Regions from separate parts of the Duganella violaceipulchra genome, predicted to be linked through region 2. Evidence: predicted binding sites of a transcription regulator. Region 2 holds the regulator's gene; each other region holds the start of a gene.
The links. The regulator LexA, encoded in region 2, represses DNA repair genes until DNA is damaged. The targets are predictions, from matches to a motif close to ACTGTATNNNNATACAGT.
Positions count from the first base shown of each region.

Region 1 (7,873 bases), on a different contig from region 2:
GTGTTTGGCTGTTCGGCTACGGCTCACTGATTTACAAGGCCGACTTCCCCTACCTCGAACGCCGCCCGGCCAGCATCGCCAACTGGACGCGGCGCTTCTGGCAAGGCTCGCACGACCATCGCGGCACGCCGGAGGCGCCGGGCCGGGTGGTGACCATCATCGAAGAGCCCGGCGCAGTGTGCCACGGCATGGCCTACCTGGTGACGCCGGAAGTGTTCGCGCACCTCGATCATCGCGAGAAGAACGGCTACCTGCGGCTGGCGATCGCCATCGCGTTTGATGACGGCGACAGCGTCGACGGCCTGGTCTACATCGCCACGCCGGACAACACGGCCTTCCTCGGCGCCGCCTCCGAGCAGGAGATTGCGCAGCATATCGCCCGCTCCACCGGGCCCAGCGGGCCGAACAGCGACTACCTCAACCATCTGGCCCACGCGCTGCGCGAACTGGGCCGTCATGACCAGCATGTGTTCGAGATCGAACGCCATCTGGCCGCGCTGAACAACCACCAACCATAACGATCGCGAGTCCACACCCTATGAGCCATATCGACCAGCGCCGCCGCACCCTCTGCATGCAACTGCTCGGCGGCCTCGCCGGTATCGCGCTCGATGGCTCCGTCAAGGCCCAGCCTTCCGCGGACGAAGCCACCAGGGTCTTCCGGCTCGATGGCGCGGGCGTCACCTACGCGTTCGGCGTCAACAGCGACGGGCAGTTGCAGTCGATGTACTGGGGCAGCGCCTTGTCGGGCGCGGACAGGCTGGCGGCGCCTGTGCCAGTGCCCGAAAACTCCTCGAATGAAATGCCGGTCACGATCACGCCGTTTGAATATCCGGGCTTTGGCGGCGGCCTGACCGTGGAACCGGCCCTGAAGGTGACGTTCCCGGACGGCGTGCGCGACCTCGTCTTGCGCTACGTGAACCACCAGCTCGACAAGGACCGCATCGTGGTGCGGATGAAAGACGCCAGCCGCGCCGTGCACGTGACCCTCACGTATGCAATGGATGCGACGACAGGCATCCTGGCCCGCTCGGCCGTGGTGGAAAACCGCACGGCCAGCTGGATCCAGCTCGACCAGCTGGCGGCTGCGAGCATCAGCCTGCCATACAGGGATGACTACCGCCTTTCCTACCTCACGGGACGCTGGGGCGGCGAATTTGCCTTGCAGACGCGCCCGATCGAGCCGGGCTCCATCGTGATTGAAAGCCGCAAGGGCGTTACCTCCCACCAGGCCAATCCCTGGATCGCGATCAGCCATGCCGGCACGGAAGAGGAATCCGGCCCCGTGTGGTTCGGTGCGCTGGGATGGAGCGGCTCCTGGCGCATCCATGTGGATATGGATGCGCTGGGCGGCGTCCGTACGACCGCCGGCTACAATCCTTTCGACTTCGCCTATCGCCTGAAGCCGGGGGAGAGCCTGGCCTCGCCCGTGTTTCACGTCGGGTATTCGGAGGGCGGCTTCGGCGGCGCGTCGCGCCTGTTCCACCGCTACCAGCGCGAACGCATCCTGCCTGGCGCGCCGCAGCCGCGGCTGCGTCCCATTCTCTACAATTCGTGGGAAGCGACCACTTTCGCCGTCGACGAAGCGGGACAGGTGGCGCTGGCCGAGAAGGCGGCAAGCATCGGCGTCGAACGTTTCGTTGTCGACGATGGCTGGTTCGGCGCACGCAACAGCGACAAGGCCGGCCTGGGCGACTGGGTCGTCAACCGGCAAAAATTCCCGAACGGACTGGCGCCGTTGATCAGGCGGGTCAATGCGCTCGGCATGGAGTTCGGGCTGTGGGTGGAGCCGGAGATGGTCAATCCGGACAGCGATTTGTATCGCGCCCACCCGGACTGGGTCATCAACTTCAAGGGCCGGCCGCGCAGCGAGGCACGCAACCAGCTGGTGCTGAACCTGGCGCGCAAGGATGTGTACGAGCACTTGTTGACCGTGCTCGACAAGCTCCTCGTGGAGCATGACATCGCCTTCCTCAAGTGGGACCACAACCGCGCGTGGTCGGAGCCTGGCTGGCCGGAGGCGGCTCCCGGCGAGCAGCAGAAGCTGTATGTCAGCTACGTGGAGAACCTGTACAAGCTGCTGGCCGAACTGCGCCGGCGCCACCCGAAGCTCGAGATCGAATCCTGCGCCAGCGGGGGCGGTCGCGTGGACCTCGGCATCATGGCGCTGACCGACCAGGTGTGGACATCCGACAATACCGATCCCTTCGACCGGCTGCTGATCCAGGACGGCTTCAGCCACGCCTATGCGCCGGGGATCATGATGGCCTGGGTGACCGATGCGCCGAACTACCTCAACAAGCGCGTCACGTCGCTGGAATACCGCTTCCTGTCGTCGATGCAGGGTGCGCTGGGTATCGGCGCCAATCTGAATCACTGGCAGGAAGAGGATTTCACGAAAGCGAAGCGCCTGGTCGCGGAATACAAGACGATCCGCTCGACGGTGCAGCGGGGGAACCTGTACCGTCTGGTGTCGCCGCAGCGCGGAGCGGCGCGCTCGGCCACGCTGTCCGTGGCGCAGGATGGCAAGCAGGCCGTGCTGTTCGCGTTCCTGCACTCCAGCGGCAGGCGCGATCCGCAGCCGCGCATCCAGCTGCGCGGGCTCGATCCGCAGCGGAACTATGCGCTCCGGGCGATTTCCGGCAGCGCGACAGCGCAGACGCCGCAACGTGCCAGCGGCGCTTACTGGATGGGGCGCGGGATCGATGTCGTGTTGGAAGGGGATTTCCAGGCTGCCGGCTTTGTGCTGGATGGGGTTTGAAACCGCTAGTTCAGGCTGGCGAGGTAGGAGCACAGCATGTCGGCCAGCGCTTCCGAGTAGCTATGTATCTCCTGCTCCGTGCGCGGCGTTTCGGAGAACTGTTTGCCAACCGAGCTGAAGGTCGTCATGACCAGATCGCCGGCCAGTGTGCGCACGCTGGCCGGCGCTGTTGGCAGGGCCTCGTGCATGAAGACCTCGATGATGCGGTCGGCGGTCGAGCGCGTCTCATGCGCTTCGGGCGTGTCGCGGTAGAACGGGGCCGCATCGTTGAGCGCGGTCCGAACCTCGGCCTCGTCGCACTCCGAGCGCAGGAAGGCATGGACTAGCAGGCGCAGCCGTTCCAGCGGTGGCTTCTGCGTGTCTTGCAGGATGTTGACCAGCATCTCCGTCGTTTCCCGCCACTCATCCGCCTGCAGCCTGAACAGGATGGACGCCTTGTTCGGAAAGTACTGGTACACCGATCCCACGCTCACGCCGGCACGCTCCGCCACCCGCGTGGTGGTGAAGCGGCGCACGCCCTCCTTCGCCAAAACCTGAATAGCCGCTTCGAGAATCGCAGAAACCAGGTCGGCCGAGCGCGCCTGTTTGGGCTTCCTGCGCGAGGAGATAGCGGCTTTTGCGGGGTCTGCCATGGGAGTGGTTCCGAATGCGAATATGAAACATGAAGGATTCTTCATATTATATCCATTCTTCATTCGAAAGGAATCACCATGACAACCCTGACCAATCATCCCGTGGCATCGCTGCTCGACCGCCTGTTTGACGAAGCCGACGCCGTGCAGATCGCCGCGATTCCCGCCGTCGCCGAACTGTCCAAGGACGAGCGCGATCGCCTGTTGCGCAGCAAGACCGAATACCTCAACCTCTACCACCGACTGAAGGACGTGCCGCTGCCGGTGTCGCGCCAGACCGGCGAACTGCTGTACATGCTGGCGCGCAGCTGCCGTGTCCGCAACATCGTCGAGTTCGGGACGTCGTTTGGCGTCTCGACCTTGTACCTGGCGGCTGCCTTGCGCGACAACGGCGGCGGCCACCTGATCACCAGCGAGTTCGAGCCGTCCAAGGTGGCGCGGGCGCGCGACCACCTGCAGCAAGGCGGCCTGCTCGACCTGGTGGACATCCGCGCCGGCGATGCGCTGGAAACGCTGGCCAACGATCTGCCGGAACAGATCGACCTGCTGCTGCTCGACGGCGCCAAGGCGCTCTACCCCGAGATCCTCGGCCTGGTGCGCAGCCGGTTGCGGCCGGGCGCGCTCGTCATCGCGGACAACGCCGACATGAATCCGGACTACATGGCGCTGGTGCGCTCGCCTGCATCCGGGTTCATGTCCCTGCCGTTCGCGGAAGATGTCGAACTGTCCGTCAACATCGGTGTGGTGGCCTCCTCAAAATAAGTCCAGCTGACCGGCATCGGCCGCCGCCTTGGCCCGCGTGCCCAGCGGCGGCACCACCAGCGGACGCGTGAACTGCGACGCGTCCATGTTGTGGAAGCGGCTGCCGCGCCCGGTCAGCCCGAGGCGTTCGGTGGCGATCTTGAAGCGCTGGCGTATCAGCTCGGCCCACACGCCCTCGCCCTTCATGCGGGCGCCGAAGTTGCTGTCGTAGTCTTTGCCGCCGCGCATTTCGCGCACGCGGTTCATCACGCGCTGGGCCCGCTCCGGGAAATGCGCTTGCAGCCATTGGTGGAACAGCGGCGCCACTTCCCACGGCAGGCGCAGCACCGTGTAGTGCGCGCTGACGGCGCCGGCCTCCTTCACCGCCTCCAGGATGCGCTCCAGATCGGGCTCGGTGACGAAGGGAATGATGGGCGCGACGCTGACCGCGACCGGGATGCCGGCGTCGGTCAGCGTGCGTATCGTGCGCAGGCGGCGGGCCGGCGCGGCGGCGCGCGGCTCCAGCGTGCGCGCGATGGCCGGGTCCAGCGTGGTGAGCGTGATGGCGACGCCGGCCTGCTGCCTTGCCGCCATCGCCGACAGGATGTCGATATCGCGCTCGATCAGCGAGGACTTGGTGATCAGGCCGACCGGGTGCTGGCATTCCTGCAGCACCTCCAGCACGCGGCGCGTGAGCTTGCGCTCGCGCTCGCAGGGCTGGTAAGCGTCGGTGTTGACGCCCAGCGCGATCGACGACGGCTCGTAGCCAGCCTTGGCCAGTTCGCGCCGCAGCACTTCCGGCGCGTTGACCTTGGCGAAGATCTTGCTCTCGAAGTCCATGCCTGGCGACAGGCCGAGATAGCTGTGCGTGGGCCGCGCGAAGCAATAAATACAGCCGTGCTCGCAACCACGGTAGGGATTGAGCGAGACGCTGAACGGCAAGTCCGGCGAGGCGTTGCGGCTCAGGATGGATTTGCAGAGCTCGTCCGTGACTTGCGTCTTCCAGGGCGCGGCTTCCTCCTCTTCGCGCTCCCAGCCGTCGTCATACGCCTCGCGGGCGTGGACCTCGAACCGGCCTTGCAGGTTCGACACCGCGCCACGGCCTTTTTGCGCCTTCAGCGACGGCGGCGGCAGCATCACATGCTCTTGATTATTTTCATCGTCAGACATCGCGGCACCAAACTACTGTATACATGTACAGTATTCTATGCCCTTGAAATGACGATATCAAGCGAAATATCAAAGGTGCATGCTTGCCTTCTTGGGAACCAAGTGGTCAAGCTGGTATCATGCGGGGTTCCGGGGGATGGAATTTCCCCGCGCCACGCGCGCCCCCAACCCACACCTCGCCAGGATGTCGCCGATGCGGCGTCCCGGCTCACCCGATACGAGCAAACAATATGAACAATTCGACCCAACCATTGCCGTCGTTTTTTAGCAGGATCTCCATCGCCATCGGCGCGTTTTTCCGCGCCCTGTCCGACGCTGACTACGCCGCCCGCCTGACCCGCATCGACGACGCGCCGCAGCCGGCCGCCGCTCCCGTGGCAACGCCAGCACCTGCCCCAGCGCCAGCGCAGACGCTGCGCGTGGCCACGCCGGACGCCGCCTTGCAGCTTCTGAGCCTGTTCCAGCGCGAAGCGCGCCTGATCGACTTCACGCAGGAGAACCTGAGCGCCTATTCCGACGCCGACATCGGCGCCGCCGCGCGCGTGGTGCATGAAGGCTGCAGCAAAGTGCTGCGCGAGCACTTCACCATCGAAGCGGTGCGCAGCGAGGCCGAAGGCAGCCGCGTGGTGCTGGAAGAAGGCTTCGACGCCAGCGCCGTGCGCCTGACCGGCAATGTAGTCGGCAGCGCGCCGTTCCGCGGCGCCTTGAGCCATCGCGGCTGGCGCGCCTCCAACGTGCGCCTGCCGAAACTGGCCGAAGCACACGATGCCGCCATCCTGGCGCCGGCGGAGGTGGAATTATGAGCGATCCACGCTACGCCATCGGCATCGACCTTGGCACCACGCACAGCGCGCTGTCCTATGTGGACCTGGCCGCCAGCGATGGCGAGAAGACCCAGCACGCCGTACTGGCCATTCCACAGCTGACCGCACCGGGCACGGTGGAAGAACTGCCGCTGCTGCCGTCCTTCCTCTACCTGCCGCACGCGGACGAACTGGCGCCGGGCGAATTGAGCCTGCCATGGCAGCAGTCGCCGGAAGAGCTGACCGCCATCGCCGGCGAGATGGCGCGCAGCCGTGGCGCCACCACGCCTATCCGCCTGGTCTCCAGCGCCAAGAGCTGGTTGAGCCATCCTGGCGTCGACCGCCGCTCCGCCCTGCTGCCGAACGACGCACCGGAAGAAGTGTCGCGCGTCTCGCCGCTGGAAGCCTCGACCCGCTACCTGACGCACCTGCGCAAGGCGTGGGAGCAGGCCTACCCTGACGCGCCGTTCGGCGAGCAGGCGGTGACGGTGACGATCCCCGCATCGTTCGACCCAGGCGCGCGTGAATTGACGGCCGACGCGGCACGCGCCGCCGGCTACACCAACCTCACTTTGCTGGAAGAGCCGCAAGCGGCCTTGTACAGCTGGATTCAGGGCAGCGAAGGCCGCTGGCGCAAGGAAGTCAAGCCGGGCGACATCATCCTGGTGGTGGACGTCGGCGGCGGCACCAGCGACTTCTCGCTGATCGCCGTGCTGGAACGCGACGGCGTGCTGGAACCGCACCGCATCGCGGTGGGCGACCACATTCTGCTCGGCGGCGACAATATGGACCTGGCGCTGGCGCATCTGGTGGCGCGCAAGCTGGCCGCCAACGGCACCCAGCTCGACGCCTGGCAAATGCGCGCGCTGACCTACGGCTGCCGCAGCGCCAAGGAAAAGCTGCTGGCCGATGCCAGCGTCGACACCTGGCCTATCGTGGTACCGAGCCGTGGTTCGAAACTGATCGGCGGTTCGATCCGCACCGAACTGACACGCGACGAAGTGACCACCTTCATCCTCGACGGTTTCTTCCCGCAGGTGGAAGCGTCGGCACGTCCGGCGGTGCGCACGCGCTCGGGCCTGATGCAGCTTGGCCTGCCGTATGCGCAGGACGCGGGCATCACGCGCCATCTGGCCGCCTTCCTGGCGCGCCAGCTGGACGCGACCAGCGAACTGGAAGGCTACGTCGGCAAGCAAACCGCCGACGCGACCTTCCTGCATCCGACGGCGGTGCTGTTCAACGGCGGCGTGTTCAAGTCGGAGTTGCTGTCGCAGCGCATCATGGGCGCCATCAACGACTGGCTGTACCTGGAGGGCTCCGAGCCTGCGCGCATGCTGGACGGCGCGGACCTGGACCTGGCGGTGGCGCGCGGCGCGGCTTACTACAGCTACGTGCGTCGCGGTAGCGGTGTGCGAATTCGCGGCGGCACGGCGCGTTCCTATTACGTGGCGATCGAATCCTCGATGCCGGCCATCCCCGGCATGGAGCCGCCGATCCAGGCGCTGTGCGTGGCGCCGTTCGGCATGGAGGAAGGCAGCGAGATCGAACTGCCGAACCAGGAGTTCGGCCTGGTGGTCGGCGAGCCGGTGCAGTTCCGCTTCTTCGGTTCGTCGGTGCGCCGCCAGGACCAGATCGGCGACCTGCTGGACTTCTGGAGCGCCGATGAGTTGATCGAGTTGAACGAGATTCAGGCGACGCTGTCGCCGGAAGGCCGCCAGACCAGCGACGTGGTGCAGGTTCGCTTGCACGCAATGGCGACCGAGTCG
Region 1 is NZ_JAHTGR010000012.1:30,890-38,762, reverse strand. Features, by position in the region: gene KVP70_RS21450 (gamma-glutamylcyclotransferase) at 1-518, shown strand, start outside; gene KVP70_RS21445 (alpha-galactosidase) at 539-2,761, shown strand; gene KVP70_RS21440 (TetR/AcrR family transcriptional regulator) at 2,767-3,393, opposite strand; gene KVP70_RS21435 (O-methyltransferase) at 3,472-4,155, shown strand; gene KVP70_RS21430 (PA0069 family radical SAM protein) at 4,147-5,304, opposite strand; gene KVP70_RS21425 (DUF2760 domain-containing protein) at 5,535-6,107, shown strand; gene KVP70_RS21420 (Hsp70 family protein) at 6,104-7,873, shown strand, end outside.
Region 1: KVP70_RS21430 (PA0069 family radical SAM protein) is a predicted target of LexA. The motif match lies at 5,319-5,336, and genes of this name have one in related genera.

Region 2 (7,873 bases):
CGGCCGATGGTTCCGCCAACTCCCGCCGCAGCAAAGACCGCGAAGCGGATGATCCGGTGTTGCCTGAAAAGAAACGCGCGCGCCGCCGCCTCGTGGGCGCCATCGCGCTGGCGCTGGGCGTCGCGATCGGCTTGCCGATGGTGCTCGACTCCGAACCGAAGCCGCTGGCGTCCGATATCGAAATCAAGATTCCCGCCAAGGACAAGCCGGCCGAGGCCGCGCCTGTGCCAACTCCGGCCCCGGCCGCCGCCGCGCCGGTAGCGCAGAGCGCCGCGCTGGACAGCCGGGAAGAAATCGTCGACGACGTCAAGCCGGCCAAGCCCGCCGCGCCGCTGGTGGTGGCGCCGGTCAAGGTCGACAGCGCCAAGCGCGACGCCGAACTGAAGGCCGAAGCCAAGGCCAAAGCGGAAACCATCGCCAAGCTCAAGTCCGACAACGAAGCCAAGGCCCGCCAGGACGCCGACTACAAGCTGGAAATCGAACGCAAGCAGGCCGAAGTGAAAGCCGAAGCCAAGGCCAAGGCCGAAGCCGAGCGCAAGCTGGCCGAAGCCAAGGCCGCCAAGCAGGCCGACAGCGCCAAACCGGCCGCGACGTCGGAAGACGCCCGCGCCCTGGCCATCCTGGAAGGCAAGGCCGCCGCCAAGCCTGCGGCCGCCGCCGAAACCGGCCAGAAATTCGTGCTGCAGGTGGCCGCGCTGAGCGACCAGGGCAAGGTCGACGAGCTGCGCGAAAAATTGAAGAAGGCCGGCATCAGCTCCTACACGCAAAAGACGCCGTCCGGTGACATCACCCGCGTGCGCGTGGGGCCGTTCACCAACAAGGATGAGGCCGAAAAAGTGCGGGCCAAGCTGAGCGCCATGGGCCTGAGCGGCCGTCTCGAAACCGTCTGACCCAGCAGGCGCCCGACGTGACGATATTTGATTATCTGGTGATTTTTGTATTGGTCGCATCGGTCATCATCGGCATGGCGCGCGGCCTGGTGAAGGAAGTGTTGTCGCTGGCGGGCTGGGTGGTGGCCTTCGTGGTCGCCAATGCCTACGCCGCCGTGCTGGCGCCGATGCTGCCGTCGGTGGTGCCGGGCGAGGTGCTGCGGCTGATCCTTGCCTTTATCGCACTGTTTGTCGGTGTGAAGATTTTGACGGGCCTGTTGGCCATGGCGCTGGGCGCCTTGCTCGATGCCGGTGGCCTCAGCCTGGTCGATCGCGCGCTGGGCATGGTGTTCGGCTTTGGTCGCGGCCTTGTCATTGTGCTGGCCGGTGTCATCCTGTGTGGGATGACCTCGGTACCGCAACAAGCATTCTGGAAGGATGCGCTATTGAGTCCGTTCGCGGAGACCGGAGCGCATACGGTGAAAGCCTTGCTTCCCGCTGCCATGGCGCAGCATGTGAATTTTTGAATTCTTTAAATCAGTAGCACCCAGTCCAGGAGCAACATCATGTGTGGCATCGTCGGCGTCGTTTCTCATCAACCTGTCAACCAACTGCTGTATGACGCATTGCTGCTGCTGCAGCACCGCGGCCAGGATGCGGCAGGTATCGCGACCAATCACAGCAGCATGTTCGCCATGCACAAGGCCAACGGCCTGGTTCGTGACGTTTTCCGTACCCGTAACATGCGTACGCTGCAAGGCAATTCCGGCATCGGTCACTGCCGCTATCCAACCGCCGGCTCGTCGAGCGAGGAAGAAGCGCAACCGTTCTACGTCAACGCCCCGTTCGGCATCACCTTGGCGCACAACGGCAACCTGACCAACTGGGAACAGCTCAAAAAAGAAATGTTCCAGAACGACCGCCGCCACATCAACACCGATTCCGATTCGGAAGTGCTGTTGAACGTGCTGGCCCACGAGATCCAGAAAGCCACCACCGGCATCTCGATCGACGCCGACACGATTTTTGAAGCCGTGACCGTGCTGCATCGTCGCGTGCGCGGCGGCTACGCTGCCGTGGCGCAGATCGCCGGCGTCGGCCTGCTGGCCTTCCGCGATCCGTTCGGCATCCGTCCGCTGTGCCTGGGCATCAACGAAACCGAGCAGGGCGCCGAGTACCTGATCGCCTCCGAGTCGGTGGCGCTGGAAGGCATGGGCTTCCGCTTCGTGCGCGACATCGCGCCGGGCGAGGCGGTCTTCATCGACGCCGACAAGCAGCTGCATTCGCGCCAGTGCGCCGACAATCCGTCGCTCAATCCATGCGTGTTCGAGTTCGTCTATCTGGCGCGTCCGGATTCCGTCATCGACGGCGCCTCCGTGTACGCCACCCGCCTGAAGATGGGCGAGTACCTGGCCGAGAAGATCAAGCGCGAATTCAAGGACGGCGAGATCGACGTCGTCATGCCGATTCCGGATTCGTCGCGTCCGGCCGCGATCCAGCTGGCGCTGGCGCTGAACGTGGAATACCGCGAAGGCTTCATCAAGAACCGCTACATCGGCCGCACCTTCATCATGCCGGGCCAGGCCGCGCGCAAGAAGTCGGTGCGCCAGAAGCTGAACGCCATCGCCTCCGAGTTCAAGGACAAGGTCGTGCTGCTGGTGGATGACTCCATCGTGCGCGGCACCACCAGCCGCGAGATCGTGCAGATGGCGCGCGAAGCCGGCGCCAAGAAGGTGATCTTCGCTTCGGCGGCGCCACCGGTGATCTTCCCTAACGTGTACGGCATCGACATGCCTACCCGCGACGAGCTGATCGCCTATGGCCGCAGCACCGAGGAAGTCTGCCGCGAGATCACCGCCGACCACCTGGTGTACCAGGACATCGACGCGTTGAAGCGCGCCATCTCCGACGTCAACCCGGCGCTGAAGAACTTCGAGGCTTCGTGCTTCGACGGCGTCTACGTCACCGGCGACATCTCCAAGGACTACCTGGACAAGCTGGAATACGCGCGCCACCATCCCAAGGCCGCCGGCCCCGAGGACGCTGGACGCTCGCAACTGAATCTGAATCTCGCGACCGCCGAAGGCTGATGTCGCGCCCGGTGCGGATGAGTCCGCACCGGGCTTTTTTTTTTGACTGCTTGAATATGAACGACAAGAAGAACTACGGCTTCACCACCACCATCCTGCACAACGATCGCCAGAAGGGCATCGAGCACGGTTCGCTGCACAAGCCCATCCACACTTCGGTCGCCTTCGGTTACGCCGACGCGCGCCAGTTGGCGTCCGTGTTCCAGGGCAAGGAGCCGGGCTTCCGCTATGGCCGCCAGGGCAACCCGACCATCTCCGCGCTGGAGGACAAGGTCAACCAGATGGAGCAGGGCGTCGGCACGATCTGCTTCGCCACCGGCATGGGCGCGATCGGCGCCGTGTTCCAGTCGCTGCTGCGCGCGGGCGACCATGTGGTGTCGTCGTCTTTCCTGTTTGGTAACACCAACAGCCTGTGGCAGACCACCATGGCGCAGGGCGTGGCCGTGTCCTTCATCGACGCCACCGACGTCGCCAACGTCGCCGCCGCCATCACCGACCAGACCCGCGTGGTGTTCGTCGAGACCATCGCCAATCCGCGCACGCAAGTGGCTGACCTCAAGCGCATCGGCGAGCTGTGCCAGCAGCGCGGCATCCTCTACATCGTCGACAACACGATGACCACGCCTTACCTGTTCCGTCCGAAGGCTGTCGGCGCCGGGCTGGTGGTCAACGCGCTGACCAAGTCGATCGGCGGCCACGGCAACGCCCTGGGCGGCAGCCTGACCGACACCGGCGCCTACGACTGGACCCGCTACCCGAATATCTACGAGAACTACAAGAAGGCCGCGCCGCTGCAATGGGGTCTGGCGCAGATCCGCGCCAAGGGCTTGCGCGATTTCGGCGCCTCGCTGGCGCCGGAAGCGGCGCACCACATCGCCGTCGGCGCCGAGACGCTGGCGCTGCGCATGGAACGCACCAGCGCCAATGCGATGGCGCTGGCCAGGCTGCTGGAGGCGGACGAGCGGGTGGCCGCCGTCTATTATCCTGGCCTGGCGTCGCACCCGCAGCACGCCATCTCCGGCGAACTGTTCCGCAGCTTCGGCTCGCTGCTGAGTTTTGAGCTGAAGGACGGCATCGACTGCTTCGACTTCCTGAACCGCCTGAAGCTGGCGATTCCGGCTTCCAACCTGGGCGACACGCGCACTTTGATCATTCCGGTGGCGCACACCATCTTCTTCGAGATGGGGGCGGAACGCCGGGCGTCGATGGGCATCGCCGAATCGTTGATACGGGTGTCGGTCGGCATCGAGGATACCGACGATCTGTTGGACGATTTCACCTGCGCACTGGAAGCTTGCTGAGCATCGCGCCGAGTTGTGATAATCTAAGCTTTCAATTTTGCTAAGCGGGAGGGGGTGTTATGAGAGCAGCATGGGTACTTGCCTTGACCGTGCTGTCGACTAACGCCTTCGCCGACGAGCAGGCCCGCCGCCTGGCGCGGCAGGCCGAGATCGAGTACTACACCAGCCACTACGACGGCGCCGATATTGCGCTGGCCCGTTTCAACTGCCAGCCTCCTAACATCCCGATGCGCCCGGCGCTGGCCGGCGGCCCTGCGGTGACGCGGGCGCTGGCCGCGTGGCGCAGCTGCTACGACCAGTTCCTTGCCAATTACAATGCCGCGCTCCCGGTCGGCAAGAGCATCCCGCCCGACCTGGCCGACCTGATGACAGATGATGAAATGGACGCCGCGCAGACGTTGATGAGCGAGGTGTTCGTGCGCGTGGCGGATGAGGCCAAGCGCCAGGCGGATGCCGTCACGCTGGCGCAGGCCGCGTGGGAAGGCCGGCGCGGCGACATCGCCTTGAGCGCGCGCGACCTGTCGCATCTGCCGGAGACGGCGGGCAAGCGCTAGGCGCGCAAGCCGCCGGTCCTGCCGCAATGCTTAGTGCCAGCTGCGCATCAGGCCGACCGCCAGGCCTTCCAGCGCGAACTCGTCGGCTTCGGGATCGACCTTGATGATCTTGAAGTCCGGGTTCTCCGGCAGCAGTTCGACGAGCGAGCCGGTCTTGCGGTAGCGCTTGACGGTGACGTCGTTGCCGATGCGGGCCACGACGATCTGGCCGTTCTTGGCGCTATCGACTTTTTTGACGGCCAGCAGGTCACCGTCCATGATGCCGGCGTCGCGCATCGATTCGCCGCGCACCTTCAGCAGATAGTCCGGGCGGGAGGAGAACATGGCCGGATCGACGCTGTAGCTGGTCTCCAGGTTTTCCTGCGCCAGCATGGGCGAGCCGGCGGCCACGCGGCCGATCAGCGGCAGCGACATCATCAGCGACACCGGTGCCTTGGAGGCGGCCGGCTCGGCGTGCACGCCCAGCAGGCGGATGCCGCGCGAAGTGCCGGCGGCGATCTCGATCGCGCCCTTGCGCGCCAGCGCCTGCAAATGCTCCTCGGCCGCGTTGGCGGATTTAAAGCCCAGCTCATTGGCGATTTCGGCGCGGGTCGGCGGGAAGCCTGTGTTTTCGATGGCATCCTTGATCAGATTGAGAATTTGTTCCTGTCTTGCGGTGAGCTTGATCATAGAGTGCTTTAGGCCTGTGTATATAGACAGTCTGTATTTTTGTACAGTGTGAGACGAAATGCAAGGGAATTTGTTGCTTAGCACGAAATAATTTCATGGTGGGGTCAAGTCTGACATTCGGACACGGCCTCGACCGTAGCTTCGTACTACGGTCGAGGCCGTGTCCGAATGTCAGACTTGACCCCGGATTGTCTTTTGGCGGAAAAGCTGCTATAGTCGCGGGCTTACCTCTTCCCACACCTGTCTTGACGCCAGGGTGGGCTATATTCACAGTCCTTAAGGGAGTTTGCATGCGTCACTATGAAATAGTATTTATCGTCCATCCGGACCAGAGCGAGCAAGTGCCCGCCATGATCGAGCGTTACAAAGCCTCGGTAACCACCCGCGGCGGCTCCGTGCACCGTGTTGAAGATTGGGGCCGTCGTCAGATGGCTTACTCGATCCAGAAACTGGCTAAAGCACACTACATCTGCATGAACATCGAATGCGACAACGAGACCCTGGTCGAGCTGGAAACCGCCTTCAAATTCAATGATGCCGTGCTGCGTCACCTGACCGTCAAGATGAAGAAGGCGGAAACCGCTCCTTCGCCGATGATGAAGTCGGTACAACGTGAAGATGCAGCGAAATCGCATCGCACCGAAGCTCCAGCAGTTGCTGCTGCTCCTGCGGCCTAATTGTTGCCAGGAACCGAGCTGAATCAGCTCCAGTTTATTGCCCTCATCGCCGAACGGGACGCCTTGCGCTATACCCCGGCCGGCATGCCGATCGTGAACGCTGTACTCCAGCACCGATCCCAGCAGATGGAGGCAGGCATCGCCCGATTGAGCGAGTTTGAAATTTCCGCGGTTGCCGCGGGCGAGATTTCAGGCCGCTTCAGTCAGGCGCCACTGGCAGGCATGTATCAGTTCACCGGTTTTCTGAACAAGAAGAATCGCAATAGCAAAAGCCTGGTGTTTCACATCATTGATTTTAGTGCTGTCCCAGACAGCTCAATTTAGATACAGGAGCCTAAAATGGCATTCGGTAAAAAGTTCGACAAAAACAAGCTCAAGCTGAAAGAAAAGCGCAAGCAACAGAATCCTTTGTTCAAGCGTAAGAAATTCTGCCGCTTCACCGCAGCAAACGTAGAACAAGTTGACTACAAAGACGTCGACACCCTGAAAGACTTCGTCCAGGAAAACGGCAAAATCATGCCAGCACGTCTGACCGGTACCAAGGCGCACTACCAGCGCCAAGTTGACACCGCAATCAAGCGCGCTCGCTACCTCGCGCTGCTGCCTTACACCGATCTGCACCACGCTTAATCGCGTCGTCTAGATAAGATCCTGGAGAAGAACTATGCAAATCATTCTGTTAGAAAAAGTCGTCAACCTGGGCAACCTGGGTGAAGTCGTTAAAGTTAAAGACGGTTACGCACGTAACTTCCTGATTCCGCAAAAAATGGCTCGCCGCGCTACCGCGTCCGCCGTTGCTGAATTCGAAGTCAAGCGCGCTGAACTGGAAAAAGCTGCTGCTGAAAAGCTGGCCGCTGCTCAAGCTCAAGGCGAGAAACTGAACGGCATGACCGTGAACGTTTCGCAAAAAGCTGGTGTTGACGGCCGTCTGTTCGGCTCCGTCACCAACTTCGACATCGCTGAAGCGCTGACCAAAGCTGGTTTCGCTGTTGAAAAAGCTGCTGTGCGCATGCCGACCGGTCCTCTGAAGACCGTTGGCGAGCACCCAGTGAGCGTCGCTCTGCACACCGACGTGGTGGTGGAAGTGACTGTTGCTGTCGTAGGCGAAGCTGCCTAATACTTTTCCAGACGGAAACGTCTGGTAAGTGTTGTAACACATTGAAAAGCCGGGCTTGCCCGGCTTTTTTCTCGTCATAAATTTGTAATACGGCCCAAGCAAGCAGGTATAATTCGCGCCATGAACGCCCCCTCCGATCCGCAAGTAGATTCACTCCGCGTCCCGCCGCATTCCATCGAAGCAGAACAGTCCGTTATTGGCGGCCTGCTGCGCGATAATGCGGCGTTCGACCGCATTGCGGATATGATGCATCCGGAAGACTTTTACCGCTACGACCACCGCATCATCTTCGAGCAGATCGTCAAGATGATCAACAGCTCGCGGCCGGCGGACGTCATCACCGTGTTTGAAACCCTGACCCAGCTGGGCAAGGCGGAAGACGTGGGCGGCCTGGCCTACCTGAACGCGATGGCGCAAAACACGCCATCGGCCGCCAACATCCGCCGCTACGCCGAGATCGTCCGCGATCGCTCTGTGCTGCGCCAGCTGATCACGGTCGCCGACGAAATCTCCGGACAAGCCTTCAGCCCGCAGGGCAAGGAAGTCAAGCAGATGCTCGACGAGGCCGAATCGAAGATCTTCGCGATCGCCGAGCA
Region 2 is NZ_JAHTGR010000004.1:117,969-125,841, reverse strand. Features, by position in the region: gene KVP70_RS09050 (SPOR domain-containing protein) at 1-890, shown strand, start outside; gene KVP70_RS09045 (CvpA family protein) at 908-1,396, shown strand; gene purF (amidophosphoribosyltransferase) at 1,436-2,959, shown strand; gene KVP70_RS09035 (cystathionine gamma-synthase family protein) at 3,016-4,260, shown strand; gene KVP70_RS09030 (hypothetical protein) at 4,320-4,814, shown strand; gene lexA (transcriptional repressor LexA) at 4,845-5,483, opposite strand; gene rpsF (30S ribosomal protein S6) at 5,774-6,160, shown strand; gene priB (primosomal replication protein N) at 6,179-6,484, shown strand; gene rpsR (30S ribosomal protein S18) at 6,500-6,790, shown strand; gene rplI (50S ribosomal protein L9) at 6,825-7,277, shown strand; gene KVP70_RS09000 (replicative DNA helicase) at 7,398-7,873, shown strand, end outside.

Region 3 (7,873 bases), on a different contig from region 2:
GGCCGAAACCGAGCAGTATGTATTCCAGCGACGTGGTGAGGCTGGCGACGAACTGCAGCATCGCCTGGTGCGCCATGCGGAGGCGGAAACGCAGATAGGGAGAAAATGACGTCGCGGAGAGAATCATGCCGGGAGAATAACACCCGATGCGCAAGCCTGAGCTTAATTGAACGTTAAGCGCGAACATTAAGCGCGAACGTTAAGCGGCGCAGAAATGATTAAGGGCCCGACGAATCGGGCCCTTAAAGGAATTTGGCGGAGCGGACGGGACTCGAACCCGCGACCCCCGGCGTGACAGGCCGGTATTCTAACCAACTGAACTACCGCTCCAAATTTCGTTTTCTCTGTTTTCTTGGTGGGTGCTGAGAGGGTCGAACTCCCGACCTACGCCTTGTAAGGGCGCCGCTCTACCAACTGAGCTAAGCACCCAGAAAACATATCAGCTTTGCTTCACTACTTTGTCACAACTGCTGAACGAGGCCGTATTCTACAAGCTGGTTTATCCGTTCCGCAAGGGTTTTTGAAAATAATTTAGAAAATTTGTTTGCGGCGCGCTTTCCGGTGTCACTATGGCCGCGCGCCAGCCACCAGGAAAAAGGACCTCCCCATGCGCCACGACGATCACCAGCTCGATACCCTGTACCGCCGCGTCAGCTGGCGGCTGATGCCTTTCCTGTTCCTGTGCTACGTGGCCGCCTACCTGGACCGGGTCAACGTCGGCTTCGCCAAATTGCAGATGCTGGCCGACCTGCGCTTCAGCGATACGGTGTACGGCGCCGGCGCCGGCATCTTTTTCATCGGCTACTTCCTGTTCGAGGTGCCGTCCAACCTGCTGATGACGCGCACCGGCGCCCGCATCTGGATCGCCCGCATCATGATCAGCTGGGGCGTGATCTCGTCGGCGCTGATGCTGGCCAACAGCGTGGCGACGTTCTATCTGCTGCGCTTTCTGCTTGGCTCCCCGGCATCATCCTGTATCTGACGTACTGGTATCCGGCCCATCGCCGCGCGCGCATGGTGGCGCTGTTCATGAGCGGGGTGGCGGTGGCTGGCGTGGTCGGCGGGCCGCTGTCGGGCTGGATCATGAAGACCTTCGCCGGCCTGTATGGCCTCAGCGGCTGGCAATGGCTGTTCCTGCTCGAAGGCTTGCCGTCGGTGCTGATCGGGATCTGGACGCTGTTCTACCTGGACGACGGCATCCGCTCGGCGAAGTGGCTGAGCGAGGACGACAAGCAGCGGCTGGAACGCGCCATCGTCGCGGACGGCCAGCATCAACAGCGCCTGCCGCTGGCGCAGGTGTTCGGCAGCGGCACGGTATGGCTGCTGGCGCTGGTGTACTTCCTGTTCGTGATGGGCTTGTACGGCGTCAGCTTCTGGCTGCCGCAGTTGATCAAGAACAGCGGCGTCAAGGACGTGTTCGATATCGGCCTGCTGACGGCGATCCCGTATTCGGTGGCGGCGCTGGCGATGGTGCTGGCCGCGCGCCATTCGGACCGCAGCGGCGAACGGCGCTGGCACGCGGCGGCCGCCGCCGTGGCCGGCGCGCTGGGTCTGGTGGTGGCCACCGTCTACAGCGACAACACCGTCGTCGCCATGGTCGCGCTGAGCGTGGCCACGGCCGGCATCCTCTCCACCTTCCCGATCTTCTGGAGCTTGCCGACCGCGCTGCTGGGCGGCGCGGCGGCGGCGGCCGGGATCGCCTTGATCAACTCGGTCGGCAACCTGGCCGGCTTCGCCAGTCCCTACCTGGTCGGCGCCATCAAGGACGCCACCGGCAGCACCGCCAACGGCATCTATCTGCTGGCCGCCAGCCTGGTGGCCGGCGCGGTGCTGGTGGTGGTGCGGCGATCTCCGGGAACGTGAACGCCGCTAGCTGTCCGGCAGCGCGTCGAGGATGTCGCGCACGCCGCCGCTGAAGATCTGGCGGGTGATCTCTTCGCCCAGATAACGCTCGTAGATTTTCTGCACGGTGCCGTCGCCGACGACGGCGCGCAGCGCCTCGACATAGCGGCGCCGCACCGGCGCCGCCACCCGGTTCGACACATACACGCCCACCAGCGCGCGCGGCGATTCGGCGAACGGCGTGGCGCTCATCGTGCCGAGCATGTGGAAGCGGCGCTGGTGCAGCACGTGGATGGCCGGCGGCGCCAGCGTGCCCTCGGCGCGCCCGGCCAGGATCTTGCGGAACACCACGCCGTAGTCGCTGACGTATTCCAGCCGTCCCAGCTTTTGCAGCCGTTCCATCTGCGCCATCGTCGCGGCGGAATAGAAGATGCCGCGCGTGACGTTCAGGCGCGCCGTGCTGTGCTCGACGAAATCTTCCAGGCTGTGGAACTTGCCGGCGTTCTTGTTGAGCAGCAGCAGCTCGAAATGGGTGTAGGCGTAGGGCAGCCACACGCCGTAGTGGTCGCGCTCGGCGGTGCGCAGCGAGGCGCCGGTCAGGTCCAGCTGGCCGTTGAAGAATTGCGCATACAGCCGGCCATGCGGATACCACTCCAGCTGGAAGGCGCAGCCGCTGCGCTGGCGCACCGCCTCCAGCACGTCGGCCGTGATGCCGCGGATGGCGGCGCCGTCGCGGTAGGACGTGTAGCCGAGGTCGCTCAGGCCGACCCGCGCCGGCGCGCAAGCGCCGTCCGCCGCCCGCGCCGCAGGCGCGGCGGACAGCAGCAGACACAGCAAGACGGTGCGCAAGCGATGGGACATGTCGGCCAGGGGCAACGGATAGTTTCTAAAGTGTAACACCGGGTCCGGCCAAAAGGTGGGGTCTTGCGGCGGCAATGATTTCCGTGGATACTGTATGTATTCACAGTAATTTTACCCGCACCATGGCTGAAGACCAGCGCCGCATCGCCCACCTCGACATGGACGCGTTTTATGCGTCCGTCGAGCTGTTGCGCTATCCCGAGTTGCGCGGCCTGCCGGTGGTCATCGGCGGCGGCCGCGACGCCCAGCCGGTGGCGCAAGCCGACGGCAGCCACACCTTCGCGCGCCTGCGCGACTACGTGGGGCGCGGCGTGATCACCACCGCCACCTACGAGGCGCGCGCGCTCGGGGTCGGCTCGGCCATGGGCATGATGAAGGCGGCCAAGCTGGCGCCGGACGCGATTCTGTTGCCGGTCAATTTCGACGCCTACCGCCATTGCTCGCGGCTGTTCAAGAACGCCGTGGCCGCCATCGCGCCGGATTTCGAGGACCGCGGCATCGATGAGATCTATATCGACCTGACCCACGTCGAAGGCGAGACGCGCGCGCTGGCGCAGCGCATCAAGCAGGCCGTGCGCGACGCCACCGGGCTGTCGTGCTCGATCGGCGTGACGCCCAACAAGCTGCTGTCGAAGATCTGCTCGGACCTGGAAAAGCCCGACGGCCTGACCATCCTCGGCCACGAGGACATCCCGGCCCGCATCTGGCCGCTGGGCGTGCGCAAGATCAACGGCATCGGCCCCAAGGCCACCGAGAAGCTGGCGGCGCTGGGCATAGCCACCATCGGCCAGCTGGCGGCGGCCGACGCCGGCCTGCTGCAAGACCATTTCGGCGCCCACTACGCGGCCTGGCTGGCCGAGGCCGCGCACGGCGTCGACCACCGCGAGATTTCCACCAGCACCGAGAGCAAGTCGATCAGCCGTGAAACCACCTTCGAGCGCGACCTGCACGCGCGCCAGGACCGCGACACCTTGTCCGGCATCCTGACCCAGCTGTGCGCGCGGCTGGCGGACGACCTCAAACGTAAGGGCTACGTCAGCCGCACCATCAGCATCAAGCTGCGCTTCGACGATTTCCAGATCGTCAGCCGCAACGTCACCCTGCCGCAGCCGGTGGCCGACGCCACCGGCATCCTGCACGCGGCGCGCGAGTGCCTGAAGCGGGTGCCGCTGCAACGCCGGCTGCGCCTGCTGGGCGTGCGCGCCAGCACGCTCGAGCCGCCCGGCTCGGGCGCGCAGACGGCTTTGCCCCGGCAAGGCGAATTGTTCGCCTAGCTCAGCAACACAATCGGTCCGGCGCCGCCATCACCGTGTAAAATGGCGCTCCCCTGGCATTACTGAAACAAGGCTCAACACATGTGGTTCAAGAATCTACAGATTTACCGTCTGCCGGCCCCTTGGGCCTATACCCCCGAACAACTGGAAGCGGCGCTGGCGTCCCACTCCTTCGTCCCGGCCAGCAGCAATGAGCTGCTGCGCCAGGGCTGGGACACGCCGCGCCCGAACGGCGGCCTGGTGCACGTGGTCAACCAACAGATGCTGATCCTGCTGGGCACCGAGAAGAAACTGCTGCCGAACACCGTCATCAACCAGGTCGCCAAGGCGCGCGCCGCTGAGATGGAAGAAGCCCAGGGCTTCGGGCCGGGCAAGAAGGCGATGAAGGAACTGAAAGAGCGCGTGGCCGACGAGCTGTTGCCGCGCGCCTTCTCGATCCGCAGCAACGTCTGGACCTGGATCGATCCGGTCAACGGCTGGCTGGTGGTCGACGCCGCCAGCCCGGCCAAGGCCGACGAAGTGATCAAGCTGCTGCTCAAGGCGGTCGACAAGCTGCCGCTGGAAAGCCTGCGCGTGCAGCGCTCGCCGGTGGGCGTGATGACCGAATGGCTGCAGGCGGACGACGCGCCGGCCGGCTTCACGGTCGACATGGACACCGAACTGCGCGCCACCGGCGAGAGCAAGGCGGCGGTGCGCTACGTGCGCCACACGCTGGAAGCGGACGAAGTGCGCCGCCACATCGCCGCCGGCAAGCAGTGCACCCGCCTGGCCATGACCTGGGACAGCAAGATCTCCTTCGTGCTGACCGAATCGCTGGCGATCAAGGGCATCAAGCCGCTGGACGTGATCGCCGAAAAGGAATCGAGCACCAAGAACGACGACGAACGCTTCGACGGCGACTTCATGTTGATGACTGGCGAACTGGCCAAGCTGATGGCCGACGTGGTCGAGGCCCTGGGCGGCGAAGCCAAGGCTTAATCGCACTGCAACAAAACTCATGTCTGTTGGGTAAGAATGCCGCAAAGTCTTTGATTTTGCGGCATTTTTCATGTAATTTTTGATAAAAAACCGGGAAAATAATTTCGTTGCTCTGTAGAAATTAGCGCGATTTCTGCTATAGTGAAAGATGTTATCAAATTAGGAACTCGTGATGAGCACCTTCGTCCCCTTACTCAGCACGTCCCAGATCGCCAACAACCTGACCATCCAGGATGTGCGGTCGTGGACCAGCGAGGATATTGCGGCGTTGAGCTCGCTCCAGGTGCCGGCCCTGCGCACCGATCACCTGTCCGTCATGACCAGCGCCCAGCTGGCTTTCCTGGCCACCGCCAATGTCGCGGTGTTGACCACGCAAGACCTGGCCGCCATCAATTCCACCGTGCTGAACGCCGTCGGCGCCTTGCCGTCCGGCTTCATGGGCGCGCTGGGCAGCGCCCAGATCGCGGCCTTGACCACCGCCCAGGCGGCGGCGCTGGGCACCAAGGCCTTCACCAGCCTGAGCACCCAGGCCATCGCCGCGTTTGAGACGGCCGACCTGGCCGCCCTGGGCACCGCCAATATCGCCAGCCTGTCGTCCGACCAGGTGGCCCTGATGGGCACCGGCCAATTGGCCGCGCTGAGCACGCGCCAGCTGGCGACCTTGACGGCCGATGAAATCCTGGCCATCGGCACGCGCGGCATCGGCGCGCTGGGCACGCAGGCGGTCGCTTCGCTGGGCTCGGCGCAAGTGCGCGCCTTGAGCACGCAGCAGGCCGTCGCGCTGGGCACCGCGCAGGCGGCCGCGCTCGGCAGCACGCAGCTGAACGCCCTGTCCAGCGACGCCGTCGGCGCGCTGGAAACGGCCGACGTCGCCGCGCTGAAAAGCGCCGCCGTCGCCGCCATGGCCAGCAGCCAGCTGGCGTTGCTGAGCAGCAGCCAGCTGGGCGCGCTCTCCAGCGCCGCATTCGCCGCGTTCAACAGCGCCCAGATCGGCGCGCTGTCGAGCAACGCCCTGGCCAGTCTGCCGGGCGCCGACCTGGCGGCCCTGAATACGTCCGCCGTGGCGCAACTGGGCACGGCCTTGCTGGCCGCGCTGAACACGGCGCAAATCAGCGCGCTCGCCACGCGTCAGATCGCCGCGCTGAGCAGTACGCAGATCGCGGCGCTGAGCAGCAACCAGATCCGTGCGCTCGGCTCGGCGCAGATCGGCGCGCTGGGCTCGCGCCAGGTGGCCGGCCTGTCGACCGCCGACATCGCCGCCATCGGCAGCGCCGGCATCAGGGCGCTGAGCTCGGCCGCCGTCGGCGCGCTGACGTCCGACCAGTTCGCCCAGCTGGGCGCCGGCGCGGCCGGTCAGCTGGCGCTGTTGGGCACGGCCCAACTGGCCGCGTTGAAGACCTCGGTGCTGGCCGGCCTGACCACCGACCAGATGGTGGCGCTGTCCACCGCGCAAGCGGCCGCGCTCAGCAGCGCCCAGATCGCCAGCCTGTCGACGGCGCAGCTGGCCGCGATGGAGACGGCCGACCTGGCCGCGGTGAAAATCGCCAGCCTCGCGGGCCTGGGCACGCTGCAGATGGCGGCATTGACGACCGACCAGGCGATCTCGTTGACGACGGCCCAGTTCGCGTCGCTGAGCACCAAACAGTTGAACGCACTGTCCACCGATGCCTTGCATTGGCTGACGAGCGCCGAGTTGCGGGCCTTGAGTCCCTCCACCATTGCCGCGCTCAGCCCCACCCTGCTGGGAACGATGGGCTCGATACAGATCAACGCCTTGAGCATGCCGCAGGTCGCCGCGCTTACCACCGCGCAGATCGCCGGGATGAATTCCAGCCAGTTCGAGCGCATGAACACCGCCGTGGTGGCCGCGCTGAGCCCAAGCCAGGCCGCGGCCCTGACAGCGGCCGATGTTTCGGATCTGTTTTATTTGGGGGCCGGCAAGGCCTTGACCACGGCCGCGTTCGCGGCACTCTCATCGGCTCAGTTCAACTTTTTTGGCTATACTATTTTCGGAAGCGATTTCGACTTGGTTACCACGGCGCAGGTCGCCGCTCTGAGCACGTCCGCCTTGTCTGTACTCTTCGACCCCAACTACACCAGGGTGGTGATGAACAGCGCCCAGGTAGCCGCACTGAGCAGCAAGCAGGTGAGCAGCCTGTCGACGTCGGCGGTCCATGACTTGTTGACGGCCCAGGTGGCGGCATTGAAAACCGCGGCGGTCGCCGGGCTGAGCACGCAGCAGATCGCCGCGCTCGGCAGCGCGCAAGTGCGCGCGCTTACCACCGCCCAGATCGCCGCGCTGAGCAGTTCGCAGTTCGGCGCCCTGAGCTCCGCCGGCATGGTCGGCCTGGAAGCGGGCGACCTGGCCGCGCTGAACACCAGCGCCATCGCCGTGCTGGGCAGCGCCGCCTTCGCCGGCCTGGACACAGCGCAAATCGCCGGCCTGGGCACGCGCCAGATCGCCGCGCTGTCGAGCACGCAATTGAACGCCCTCAACAGCGCCCAGGTGAGCAGCCTGACGTCGGCGCAACTTGCAGCGCTCAGTTCGCTGCAGCTGGCCAACCTGTCGACGGCCGATGTGGCCGCCCTGAACGCCGCCAGCGTGACCGGCCTGCGCACCGCCGCCATGGCCGGCCTCAATTCGGACCAGCTCAGCGCGCTGGGCAGCGCCCAGGTGCAGGGCTTGAACACCGCCCAGATCGCCGCGCTGCGCAGCGCCGCGCTGGTCGGCCTGAGCACCGCCGACAGCGTGGCGCTGACGGCCACCCAGGTCGCCGCCTTGAGCAGCGGCCAGGTGCGCGCGCTGAGCACGCAGGCGATCGCCGCGCTGGAGCCGCTCGACCTGGCCGCGCTGCGCACCGCCGCCATTCCCGGACTGAGCTCGGCCCAGGTGGCCGCGCTGACCAGCGGCCAGCTGG
Region 3 is NZ_JAHTGR010000003.1:516,498-524,370, forward strand. Features, by position in the region: gene KVP70_RS08295 (hypothetical protein) at 1-61, opposite strand, end outside; tRNA gene KVP70_RS08300 (tRNA-Asp) at 254-330, opposite strand; tRNA gene KVP70_RS08305 (tRNA-Val) at 354-429, opposite strand; partial or broken gene KVP70_RS08310 (MFS transporter) at 665-1,863, shown strand; gene KVP70_RS08315 (substrate-binding periplasmic protein) at 1,870-2,703, opposite strand; gene dinB (DNA polymerase IV) at 2,826-3,977, shown strand; gene KVP70_RS08325 (recombination-associated protein RdgC) at 4,059-4,955, shown strand; gene KVP70_RS08330 (beta strand repeat-containing protein) at 5,128-7,873, shown strand, end outside.
Region 3: dinB (DNA polymerase IV) is a predicted target of LexA. The motif match lies at 2,793-2,810, and genes of this name have one in related genera.